One region of the Lacrimispora xylanolytica genome, then DNA from elsewhere that is predicted to be linked to it. Evidence: riboswitches for the same ligand, from Rfam matches in the RefSeq annotation. Region 1 holds a riboswitch; the other holds the start of a gene.

Region 1 (5,877 bases):
CAGCAGAGCGGGAGTTCGGTGTTGAGGAAGGAAGAACACTTCTGATGGCGGCACTGGAAAGCCCTATGGGAATCATGAATGCATATGAAATTGTTACCGCATCTGACCGTATGCTTGGCTGCGCGATTTCCGGAGGTGATTTCCGTAAGAGCATGCATGTGCAGATTCAGCGAGGTGGTGTAGAAATGATGGTTGCCCGTGGACAGATGCTGTTGGCAGCCCGTGCGGCAGGTGTACAATGCTTTGATACCATGTTTCCAAACATTGATGATATGGAAGGATTTCAGGCTGAGGTTATTCAGAATCATCAGATGGGCTTCGATGGTAAGAGTATCGTAAATCCGAAGCAGATTGCTTTTGTACATGAAACATTCGCACCCACAGAAAAAGAAATTGTCTATGCTGAAAAGTTGGTACGAGGTTGTCAGGCACAGGCAGATGCAGGGATCGGTGTATATACAGTCGACGGAAAAATGGTTGATATTCCGTTCTTTGAGGATGCAAAGCGTATCATCGCACTGGCAAAGGCATGTGGTGTTTATCACGGCGATCTGTAAGAAAGGGAGAATAGGATATGATTAACGCAGTTGGAAGAGATATCCCGGATTATCTGTTAAAAGATGGCCGTGAGGTATATCAGGGAAGAAATTATAAAGATGGACAGTATATCAAAAAGGCTTCTCCTACCGTAAAGCGCGGTGAAAAACCAATGGAGAGCAAAATCTGCGAGACAATTCGTGAAGCTTGTGAACGGTGTGGAGCACATGACGGAATGACATTCTCTTTTCATACGGAGTTCCGTGATGGTGATTATGTAGCTGCAATGGTCTGTAAAGTGCTGGTAGAAGAAATGGGACTGAAGGATCTGCACGTTGCAGCTACCTCTCTTGGTTCTGCGCAGGATATTTTTGCAGATTATATGGAGCGGGGAATTATTGTAGAGGCGCAGACCTCAGGGGTTCGTGGACGTGTCGGCGAAGTGATTTCCGCAGGAAAACTAAAAGAGCCTGTAATCATCAGAAGCCATGGCGGACGTCCCCGGGCAGTGGAAGCAGGAGAAGTGCATATTGATATTGCATTTCTGGCAGCAGCAACCTCTGACAACTGTGGCAACGCCAAGGGACAGGGAGGAAAAAACAACTGTGGCTCGATGGGATTTGCAAACCATGATGCACGCTATGCGGATCACACAGTTATTATCACTGACACACTGGTTCCATTCCCCAACCTTCCGTCATCCATTTCTTGTATTGATGTAGATGCGGTTTGTGTTGTGGATGCAATTGGTGATCCCAATAAAATTGCTACAAAGGAAGCACGTTTGACAGACAATCCACGTGAACTTATGATGGCTCAGAATGTTGCAAATGTCATTGTAGCGACTCCTTATTTTAAAGATGGATTTTCTTTTCAGACAGGAGTCGGCGGCCCTTCCCTGGCGGTAAACCGTTTTCTGGAAGAGCATATGGAAAAAGCAGGGATTAAAATGAGCTTCGCTCTTGGAGGTACCAGCTCCGCAATCTGTGCATTACAGGATAAAGGTTATGTGGATTACATTCTGGATACCCAGGACTTTGATCAGGGTGCAGCAGCTCATTTATTCAGCAATCCACATCACATTGAAATTGATTTAAGTGAATATGCAAATGCGGCTAATAAAGGTGCATATGTAAATAAACTGGATTATGTAGTTCTTTCTGCCCTTGAAATCGACACGAAATTTAACGTAAATGTAATTACTGGATCCGATGGTGTACTACGTGGAGCTCCAGGTGGACATCCCGATACTGCCGCAGGTTCCAAATGCTGCATTATTGTTACACCTCTTACCCGCGGCCGAATGGCGACAGTCTGCAAGGATGTAGTAACCGTAACAACACCAGGAGAATGTGTAGATGTTTTGGTAACAGATTATGGTATTGCCGTTAATCCGGTACGTCAGGATATCATTGAGTGTTTGGACAAAGCTGGTATTAAGCATGTCACAATTGAATCCCTGCAGGAAAAAGCGTACAGCCTTGTTGGGGAGCCGGATTTGCTGGAATGGGAAGATAAGGTAGTTGCTATTGTGGAAGCTCGTGATGGAACAATCCTTGATGTAGTGCGTCAGGTAAAGCCATATGAATATGAGGATTAAGACAGAACAGCTGACAAAAGATTTTTATTGACATGATGCGCAGACAGTAGTATAATGACGCCAATTGAATAAAATCTTCGGGGCAGGGTGAAATTCCCGACCGGTGGTATAGCCCACGAACCGCAAGGTTGATTCGGTTAAATTCCGAAGCCGACAGTAAAGTCTGATAGTAGAAGATAAAGAATGATTTACGTTTTTGCGTGGATATTTAAGATTATGCTCTGAAATGAATTGCCATTTCAGAGCTTTTATTTTTATTTCCATGCACCGTAACCATAATTCGCTTACTAAAAATGCCTTGAACATGTTCGTGTTCAAGGTATTTTTGCAGCAAGGATTCTGGTTTACGTGGAAGAAAGCGCTGCATATATTTTTAGCCCCGAACGTTTTGTTCGGGGTATTTTTTATGTAATTGTGCCCTGGTCACTAACATGCAGAGCGTCAATGCCTGAGTCCGGCAAAGCAGACTCTTTAAATTTTGAAGGAGGTGCAATATGGAAGATATCAGTTATATGCGTCTTGCAATTCAACTTGCAAAACAGGGATGCGGCTGGGTAAATCCAAATCCAATGGTTGGGGCGGTTATTGTAAAGGAGGGAAATATCATTGGGCAGGGCTATCACAAAAAATACGGGGAACTCCATGCTGAGAGGATAGCACTGGCAAGCTGTGGGACATCGGCAGAGGGGGCAACGCTCTATGTGACATTGGAACCCTGCTGTCATCACGGAAGAACACCACCCTGTACCGAAGCAATCATAGAAAGTGGTATTACGCGAGTGGTAGTTGGGTCCGCTGATCCTAATCCGCTGGTTGCGGGGAAAGGAATTGAGATGTTACGGTCTCACGGCATTGAGGTAATTGAGAATACTGCAAAGGATGAATGTGACAAACTTAACGAAAGCTTTTTCCATTACATTCAAAGCAAAACCCCCTATGTAATTATGAAATATGCCATGACCATGGATGGAAAAATCGCCACCCATACAGGAAAGTCCCAATGGATCACTGGCCCAGAGGCTCGCCATCGGGTTCATGAGGACCGACATCGTTATACTGCCATTATGGTTGGAGTTGGTACTGTTCTCGCAGACCAGCCTTTGCTGACCTGCCGGCTGGAAAACAGTAAAAATCCGCTGCGCATTGTTTGTGATACCCATTTAAGAACACCACTGGATGCAAAAATTGTTACTACAAGTAATATAGCTTCCACACTTATTGCCACGGCAGTAACAGAGGCGGAACGGCATAAGCCGTACCTGGATGCAGGCTGTGAGATCATGGTGCTTCCACAAAAAGATAATCATATTGACTTAAACGGCCTGATGAGAAAGCTGGGTGAAAGGCAGATTGACAGTCTTTTGCTGGAGGGAGGCAGCACACTGAATTGGTCAGCACTTAAAAGCGGAATTGTAAATAAGATACAGGCATATATCGCTCCGAAGATGTTTGGCGGCAGAGGAAAGTCTCCGGTGGAGGGCCTTGGTGTGACTCACCCCGATGGAGCATTCCTGCTGAATAAGCCAGTAATCACACAGGTTGGGGAGGATATTTTGGTAGAAAGTGAGGTAATCCCATGTTTACAGGAATCATAGAAGAAATAGGAACGATAGAAGGTATGAAAAAAGGAGCAAGCTCTGCTGTCCTAAGGATTCAGGCATCGAAGATCATGGATGACATTCATTTGGGAGACAGCATTGCTGTAAATGGTGTCTGTCTTACCGTGACTAGGATTTCTTCCACTGGCTTTGAGTCTGATGTGATGCATGAGACCATGAACCGCTCATCACTTGGGAATTTTCGTATCGGAAGTTCCGTTAATCTGGAGCGGGCTATGCCTGTAAATGGAAGATTTGGCGGACATATCGTTTCCGGTCACATCGATGGAACCGGCACCATTCTTAACATACAAAGAGATGATAACGCTGTCTGGTATAAAATCAAAACGCCCCTTTCCGTTCTTCGTTATATCATTGAGAAGGGCTCCATTGCCATTGACGGAATCAGTCTCACAGTTGCCAAGGTGTCTAAAGACAGCTTTCATGTATCCATCATACCTCACACGGCTCAATTCACAACACTAGACAAACGGCGTGTAGGGGATCTGGTCAATTTAGAGAATGACTGTGTTGGTAAATACGTGGAACATCTTATGGGAAGCGAAACGAAAAACAACAATATCACAGCCGAATTTCTTGCCAAATACGGCTTTTAGGAGGAATAAAGATGGTTGAATTTAACACAATCGAAGAGGCGCTTAAGGACCTTCGCCTTGGTAAAATTATTCTGGTTACGGACGATGAGGACAGAGAAAACGAAGGAGACTTTATCTGTGCAGCAGAGTTTGCCACAACTGAAAATGTAAATTTCATGGCGGTACATGGCAAAGGCCTGATTTGTATGCCAATGAGCGAAGCACTTTGTCAAAAACTCCAATTCCCTCAAATGGTAGAGGATAACCAGGATAATCATAAGACCGCATTTACTGTATCCGTTGATCATGTGACCACCGTCACTGGCATTTCAGCAGCAGAGCGGAGCATCACCGCCTTACAATGCGTTGCAGAGGATAGCAGACCCGAGGATTTTCGCCGTCCCGGCCATATGTTTCCACTCCTTGCAAAGAAAAACGGCGTACTGGAGAGAAACGGACATACTGAAGCTACGGTGGATTTTATGCGATTGGCTGGTTTAAAGGAATGTGGTCTTTGCTGCGAGATTATGAGAGATGACGGAACGATGATGCGTACACCACAGCTTATGGAGCTGGCAGAGAAATGGGGCATTAAGATGGTTACAATCAAAGCCTTACAGGATTACCGCAAGAGAAATGAGACCCTGGTGGAGCAGGTAACCTGCACATCTATGCCTACAAAGTATGGTGATTTCAAGGCTTATGGATATATCAGCAAGCTTAATGGGGAGCACCATGTAGCACTGGTAAAGGGTGATATTGGTGATGGAGATAATCTGTTATGCCGGGTTCATTCCGAATGCCTGACTGGAGATGCGTTCGGTTCCATGCGATGTGACTGCGGACAGCAGTATGCAGCAGCCATGATGCAAATTGAAAAAGAAGGAAGGGGAATTCTTCTTTACATGCGTCAGGAAGGGCGAGGAATAGGTCTGATTAATAAACTCCGCGCCTATGCACTTCAGGATCAGGGGATGGATACCCTGGAAGCCAATCTTTCTCTTGGCTTTCCTGGAGACATGCGGGAGTACTTCATTGGCGCACAGATTTTAAGGGACCTTGGAGTCAAGACCCTCCGTCTGCTAACCAACAATCCGGATAAAGTATATCAACTTTCCGGATTTGGTATGGAAATCACACAGCGGGTTCCGATTGAGATGGAGGCCACAGATCACGACTTATACTATCTGAAAACCAAACAGAAAAAAATGGGTCATATCCTACATTATTAATAAAAAAGGAGATTAAGACATTGAAAACTTTTGAGGGAAATTTAGTATCCAGAGACATACGGATTGGTATTGTTGCTGCAAGATTTAATGAATTTATTACAAGTAAACTGCTTGGGGGAGCACTTGATGGGCTAAAACGTCACGAAGTCAGCGAGGATGACATTGACATAGCATGGGTTCCCGGCGCATTTGAAATTCCGCTCATTGCCTCCAAGATGGCAAAAAGCAGAAAATATGATGCAATCATCTGCCTGGGTGCTGTAATTCGTGGCAGCACCACCCATTATGACTATGTATGCAGTGAAGTTTCTAAG
Region 2 (5,877 bases), 420 kb from region 1:
CGTAATGCAATTCAATATTCCACCATTCCAGCAGGGATACTTTTAGGTGGCTATCTGGCAGATTTCGCATATGAACCATTTATGATGTCCGACCACCCTATCGCAGGTTTATTACATAAGGTCGTAGGAACTGGAGCAGGAGGTGGTATGGCGGTCATGTTTCTATGTACCGGTATTCTGGGGACATACTCTTGTATTGCTGGATATAAAAACAGGCATATTAAAGTGTTGGCAAAACAACTGATGGATAAGAAGGATTCAGACAGTACTTCAAGGTAATCAAATTATAATGTTAAATATTCGTTATATTTACTGGTAATCCTATTTCTATCGTGTTACAATTGCAGAAACAAACAGGGATAGAACAAGAATCATGTGGGGGATGCCGAATATGAAAAAGTGGGTTTACGGATGTATGACATGCGCATTAATAAGTCTCTTGGTGTTTCAGACGAAATATTTTAATAAGCAAAAAGCCATGATTTTGGAAACAGAATATTCAAGTCATGAAATCTTGACCCATTCGGCTGACCCTACAGTAAATACACCAATAAGTGACAATGAGGAACGTACAATTTCTGTCAATAGCACAACAATAAAAAAGACTTTGATCCATTCTGCTGGAACAACGCTGGAGGAACGATTTGCTCCCCCTGATGGCTTTGTCAGAGTGGAAAAACCATTGGGCAGCTTTCAGGGATATTTAAGAAAATACGAACTCAAACCGGATAAGAGCCCTGTACTTTTGCATGATGGAAGCGAAAAGAGAAATCAAAAGGCCCATGCTGCAGTTTTCTCAATGCCATTAGTAAATGGGGATTTACAGCAGTGTGCAGACAGTGTCATTCGTATGTATGGGGAATATCTATGGTCGATCGGTGCATTTAAAGACATTTCATTTCAGCTCACCAATGGCTTTCTCATGGATTATTCTTCCTGGAGAGAGGGAGAGCGCCTGTCTGTGGAAGGAAATAAGGTATGGTGGGAAAAGCGGGCTTCTTATGATGACTCCAAAGAAAATCTGATAAAATATTTAAGGCAGGTCATGATTTATGCGGGAACTATTTCCCTTGAAAGAGAGAGCAGCAGTGTTGATTTAACACAGCTATTATCGGGAGATCTGCTGATCCGAGGAGGAAGCCCCGGTCATTGTGTTATGGTGGTTGATGTAGCAGAGGATGAAACAGGAAATAAATGCTTTCTTCTCGCCCAGGGATACATGCCTGCTCAGGATTTTCACGTTCTTAATAATCCTCTCCATGAAGACGATCCATGGTATTATGTTACAGAAATAAAAGATTCTATTGTTACTCCGGAGTATACATTTGGGATTGATGATTTAAAGCGTTGGAAAGTATTTATGGAATCGATTAAATGATTAGAAGCGGTTCTTTTTTAAAGTATAATAAATATAAATATTCAAATAAAATGTCTGGGAATATTTAAAAGAGATTTTTTATATTTGACAGGAACAGAAACTAATATTTAGATAGATGCGTAGAATTTGCAATTATGAAATTGATTTGCATTTTCTACGCATTATTTCATATAGAAATGAAAGTTAAGTTGAATTAAATGACCCCATTTAAAACAAGAATCACCATAACGATTGTCACTAAAATAACTCCTACAATCAGTGTCATGCCTAAACTGATTGTTCCATTTTTACTCGTGTCTTGCGTCTGAAAAGACAGGAGATTAGATTTTCTCAGTGTAGTAACAAGTGGTTTATAAATAAGAAGAGTCAGGACTGTATTGATACCGCTTTTTAAAAGATTAAATGGTATAATAGCTGGTAACAAAAGTTTTACGACAGCTTCCCTGGGGTAGCCCATATAAATAGGTGTAATCAGATAATTCCATAACACCATGACAACTGTCATAAGCAGACAACCGATCACCATACCTACAAAGCCGCCAGTCATGGAATGGCGTTTTTTATAAAGATAAGCGGCAGGGCAGACAAAGGCAACTGTGGACAAGATATTCATGATCAGGCCAATGATTCCAGTGCTGCTGATGGTAAACATTTCAATAAAAGAAACGATAACGGATATAATGACGGCTGACATGGGACCAAATATAAAGCCTCCAGTCAGTATAATAACGTCTTTTGGTTCATACTCCAAAAATGGGGCGACCGGGACAATAGGAATTCGGATAATTAAAACGGCTACAAAAGCCAAAGCACATAACATGGCCATTATGGTTATTTTACTAGTTTTCTTGCTCATATTCATAATACTTTCCTCCTGAAAATAAAGTAACACCTGAAAGTGTGCCCTTCAGGTGTTAATAATAGACAGGTGTATTATCTCTATTTAACACATCTTCTTTCATCCAGACTTTACTGTCGGTATTGGAGTTACACCAATTCTGCGTGATACACGCTCGCGGACTTTACCGCCGGTCGGGAATTTCACCCTGCCCTGAAGACAACTATATGCAAATGTTCTGGATACATTATATCACCCAATAAAAAAATTGCAAGATGTAGTTGCAATTTTTTTATCGGTTTGCTATAATAGCGTCCATGGGGGTATAGCTCAGCTGGGAGCGCGAGATGTCCGGTAAACGACCCCTCAAAGAAGAAGTAGATTTGAAGAAGTAAAATGCTGGAAACCTGCGTAAATAAAGGGTTTTCGGCCATATGGGGGTATAGCTCAGCTGGGAGCGCGAGATGTCCGGTAAACGACCCCTCAAAGAGGAAGTAGATTTAAAGAAGTAAAATGCTGGAAACCCAGATAAATAAAGGGTTTTCGACCATATGGGGGTATAGCTCAGCTGGGAGAGCGCTTGAATGGCATTCAAGAGGTCATGGGTTCGAATCCCACTATCTCCATCGTAAAAGTCTAGTATATACTAGGCTTTTTTATTTTTGTGTTGCATTTCATGTTGCATTGATTCAAAATGTTTTATAGTTACATCTTCATATTTCTGCTCATAATCATTAATTGTTCCGCGATAAACCTGCTTTAAGGTTTTATCTGAAGACCACCCTCCACTTAAACAATAAGCCGCAGGCATGAATGCTTGTGGCTTAAATTAGAATTTTTAGGGACGGGACACTTGATAAATCAAGGATAAAATGGTACATATCATTTAGGTCCAACTTTTGAGGGCCAGTTCACAATGTGCCTTTTTATTGATTTAAATTCTACTAATGATTACTTTTAAAAATCAGAAGATATATTTTCTGATAGGAGGCAAATGGAGGTAATAACTATGCTGCAGAGAGCCTGAGGCAGAAGTATAGAAAAGTTATCCAATTTGACATATTAAAACGGGTAAGTAAAAAATACAGATAATAAAGATAATCATTCGTGTGATTGATACCGTAGGGTAAATACACATTAATATCTATTTTATAGCATAAAGTGAGTTATAAAGCCGTTTCGTTTAGAAGATAAATATTAATTGCTTATATTTAAGCTTTGGCGAAATTCCGCTTTATCATAATAGGTGTTCAACATAACCTGGGGATAACTGTCGACTATTTCTTTAACAATTTGCAATCCTTTCCCGCTATGTCCTATCTTATCTGATTTTCTCAGTATCATATGTTCAAACTGATGACCTGCACGTACACTGTTCTTTATAGAGTAAGAGACCAGGTTTTCTTGATTGCGTATATTTATATTTATATGTGAGTCAGGGAGGTTTTCACATTCATCGATAGCATTATCCATAAAAATTCCGAGTATCCTTGTCAGATCAATAATATCCATTCCTAAGAAAAATAAATCTTCATCGATTTGAATATTCAGTGATATATTTACATTGAGATTAAATGCTTGAAATAGTTTCATGTGCAAAAAAGAGCGCAGCGTTTCGGAAGGAATTTGATACAGCTGCGAAAACTGATAGTTCTTCTCAATCTGATCTAATGCAAATGGATATATTTTTTCTTGATAAAAGATCTTCATTGCAGAGTCACTGCTTTTTTCTACAAATCCACCCATTGTCATAAAGAGATTTTTGGTATCATGACGGAGGTTTTCCATATCTTGAAGATTTTTATTCAAGTTTTGATAGTATTCAACTGTGCTCTTTTGTGACTGTTTCATGTAATCTAATGTAATTCGATAATCCTCTATGAAGTATAACATATATACAAATGCTACCTGAAAAATCAAAAGAAACAAATGAAAAATATTGATATAAATTAGAAGCAGATCACTAACCGTTCTGGTCAATAGGAATGGAAGCGGTATAACTACAATAGAAATAGTGGTTATGGCAGCGAAGAAAGAGATTATTTTATCAACAACAATAAATTTTCTGCTAATTCTTCTTGCGGTGATTATAATCCGGTTATACTTTTTGCTAACCAGGTAGACTGTTCCAAAAGCAAACAATAAGGCTAAGGTCAAAAATAATACCATTGCTACTCGGTCCAGCGACTTCCCGGTTTGAAAATGGTACATGATGTATTCCATGATTGGGAAAAAAATTAATGCTGAGAATGACAGATAAATAAAGGAGATATAAACACTAAGAATTCTTCCCCTCAAGGTACCAGCATTGAGAAATTCAAAGGTTAATAATGTAAAAAGAATAAGCAGATACCAACTACCATAACCCATAGTAGTTAAGCTTGAATTTAATAGTCTATAAGGTAACAAAAAAGCAGCAAAAAGAAATAGAGCGTTTTCAGTCGAAACATCGCATAGCCTTAGCTGTTTAAACTCAATAGAAAATAATGCTGCAGTTACAATAACGAGCAATAATTGTGATTTTGAAGTGATATTCCAGATATAGAAAGCCTGCACCAGAACAATTGCAATCCCTATCAGGAATTGTAGTTGTTTTGGTGCTTTTTTGGTTATTGTCATGCAAAGTAATATAATAAATGAGTGTAAAAAGCTTAGTACAATTTCTATAAATCCTGTACTAAATAAATCTGTTAAGCTACCAACGGGATAAGGCATCATTATTTCTCCAATCTATTTATTTTTAAAAATATTTTTTTTGCTAATTGCACATGTAACTAATTCTCCATTTGATAATTTTAATTGTCCATCTGCTATGCCAACAACACAGCGTCTATTCACTACAACGGAACGATGGCTGAGCGCAAAGTCTTCCCCCAATAATTCAAGAGCGTGAGAAATGGAATCTCGTACAGTAATTTGTGAACCATCAATAGTGTGATAGCAGATATTATGCGGCTGTCCCTTTAATGTTTCGACATATGCAATTCGTTCAACTGAAATACTTACATATTCGTCAATACTAATCTGAAGTTCAACTGTATTGCTTGGCACATCGATGGAACTATTTTCTAAATTCATACATTTTGTTAAACAGTTTTCAAATTCCGTTGTCATCATTGCTAGGTTAAAATTTTTTTTAATAAAATCAAATGGTTCAACTCCACTTTTTAGGAGTGCCATGCTTTTTTCAATATGGCTTGTGACAAAAACAATTTTAGCAGGAATTGCTTTTTCACGGAGCTGTTGCGCCAAGTCAATGCCATTTAATTGGTGATTTCCCATATCAAGGTCTAGAAAAAATAAGTAGGAATCGGGATTGCTGTTTAAATACGCCAATACCTCTCCGGCCGAAGATGCAAGGCAAGCTATCTCTGCTTCCATCTTTAAAGTACGAATTATATTATTAAGAATATCCGATATCATGGATAGGGTAAAAGCATCATCGTCGCATACAATTATTTTTAGCATGGCCGAACCTCCTACATAATAAAAAAGCAATAATAAATTATACCATATTATTGTTTTGTCGCAAATATTTTGTCCTGAATACTGCATTTTTGTCCTGAACATATTTTTAAAAAAGATGTTTCGAGACGTAAAGCCACTGTTAACGTAGAAACGCTGTTTTGTCATAATTTTTGTAGTATACTTTGCACTATTA

Evidence for each region. Region 1 has a riboswitch for FMN ahead of ribD (bifunctional diaminohydroxyphosphoribosylaminopyrimidine deaminase/5-amino-6-(5-phosphoribosylamino)uracil reductase RibD). Riboswitches for the same ligand answer to the same signal wherever they lie in the genome.
Region 2: it holds a riboswitch for FMN, as region 1 does, so the genes downstream of both, OW255_RS13945 (ECF transporter S component) here and ribD (bifunctional diaminohydroxyphosphoribosylaminopyrimidine deaminase/5-amino-6-(5-phosphoribosylamino)uracil reductase RibD) in region 1, are expected to answer to the same signal.

The regions. Positions count from the first base shown of each region.
Region 1 covers NZ_CP113524.1:2,553,133-2,559,009, reverse strand. Annotated here, with positions in the region: gene OW255_RS12080 (aldolase/citrate lyase family protein) at 1-557, shown strand, start outside; gene citF (citrate lyase subunit alpha) at 575-2,137, shown strand; FMN riboswitch at 2,207-2,319, shown strand; gene ribD (bifunctional diaminohydroxyphosphoribosylaminopyrimidine deaminase/5-amino-6-(5-phosphoribosylamino)uracil reductase RibD) at 2,632-3,732, shown strand; gene OW255_RS12065 (riboflavin synthase) at 3,714-4,352, shown strand; gene OW255_RS12060 (bifunctional 3,4-dihydroxy-2-butanone-4-phosphate synthase/GTP cyclohydrolase II) at 4,364-5,563, shown strand; gene ribH (6,7-dimethyl-8-ribityllumazine synthase) at 5,584-5,877, shown strand, end outside.
Region 2 covers NZ_CP113524.1:2,971,567-2,977,443, reverse strand. Annotated here, with positions in the region: gene OW255_RS13955 (MFS transporter) at 1-279, shown strand, start outside; gene OW255_RS13950 (DUF4846 domain-containing protein) at 392-1,378, shown strand; gene OW255_RS13945 (ECF transporter S component) at 1,572-2,240, opposite strand; FMN riboswitch at 2,325-2,441, opposite strand; tRNA gene OW255_RS13940 (tRNA-Ala) at 2,770-2,842, shown strand; gene OW255_RS13935 (GHKL domain-containing protein) at 3,414-4,934, opposite strand; gene OW255_RS13930 (LytR/AlgR family response regulator transcription factor) at 4,947-5,684, opposite strand.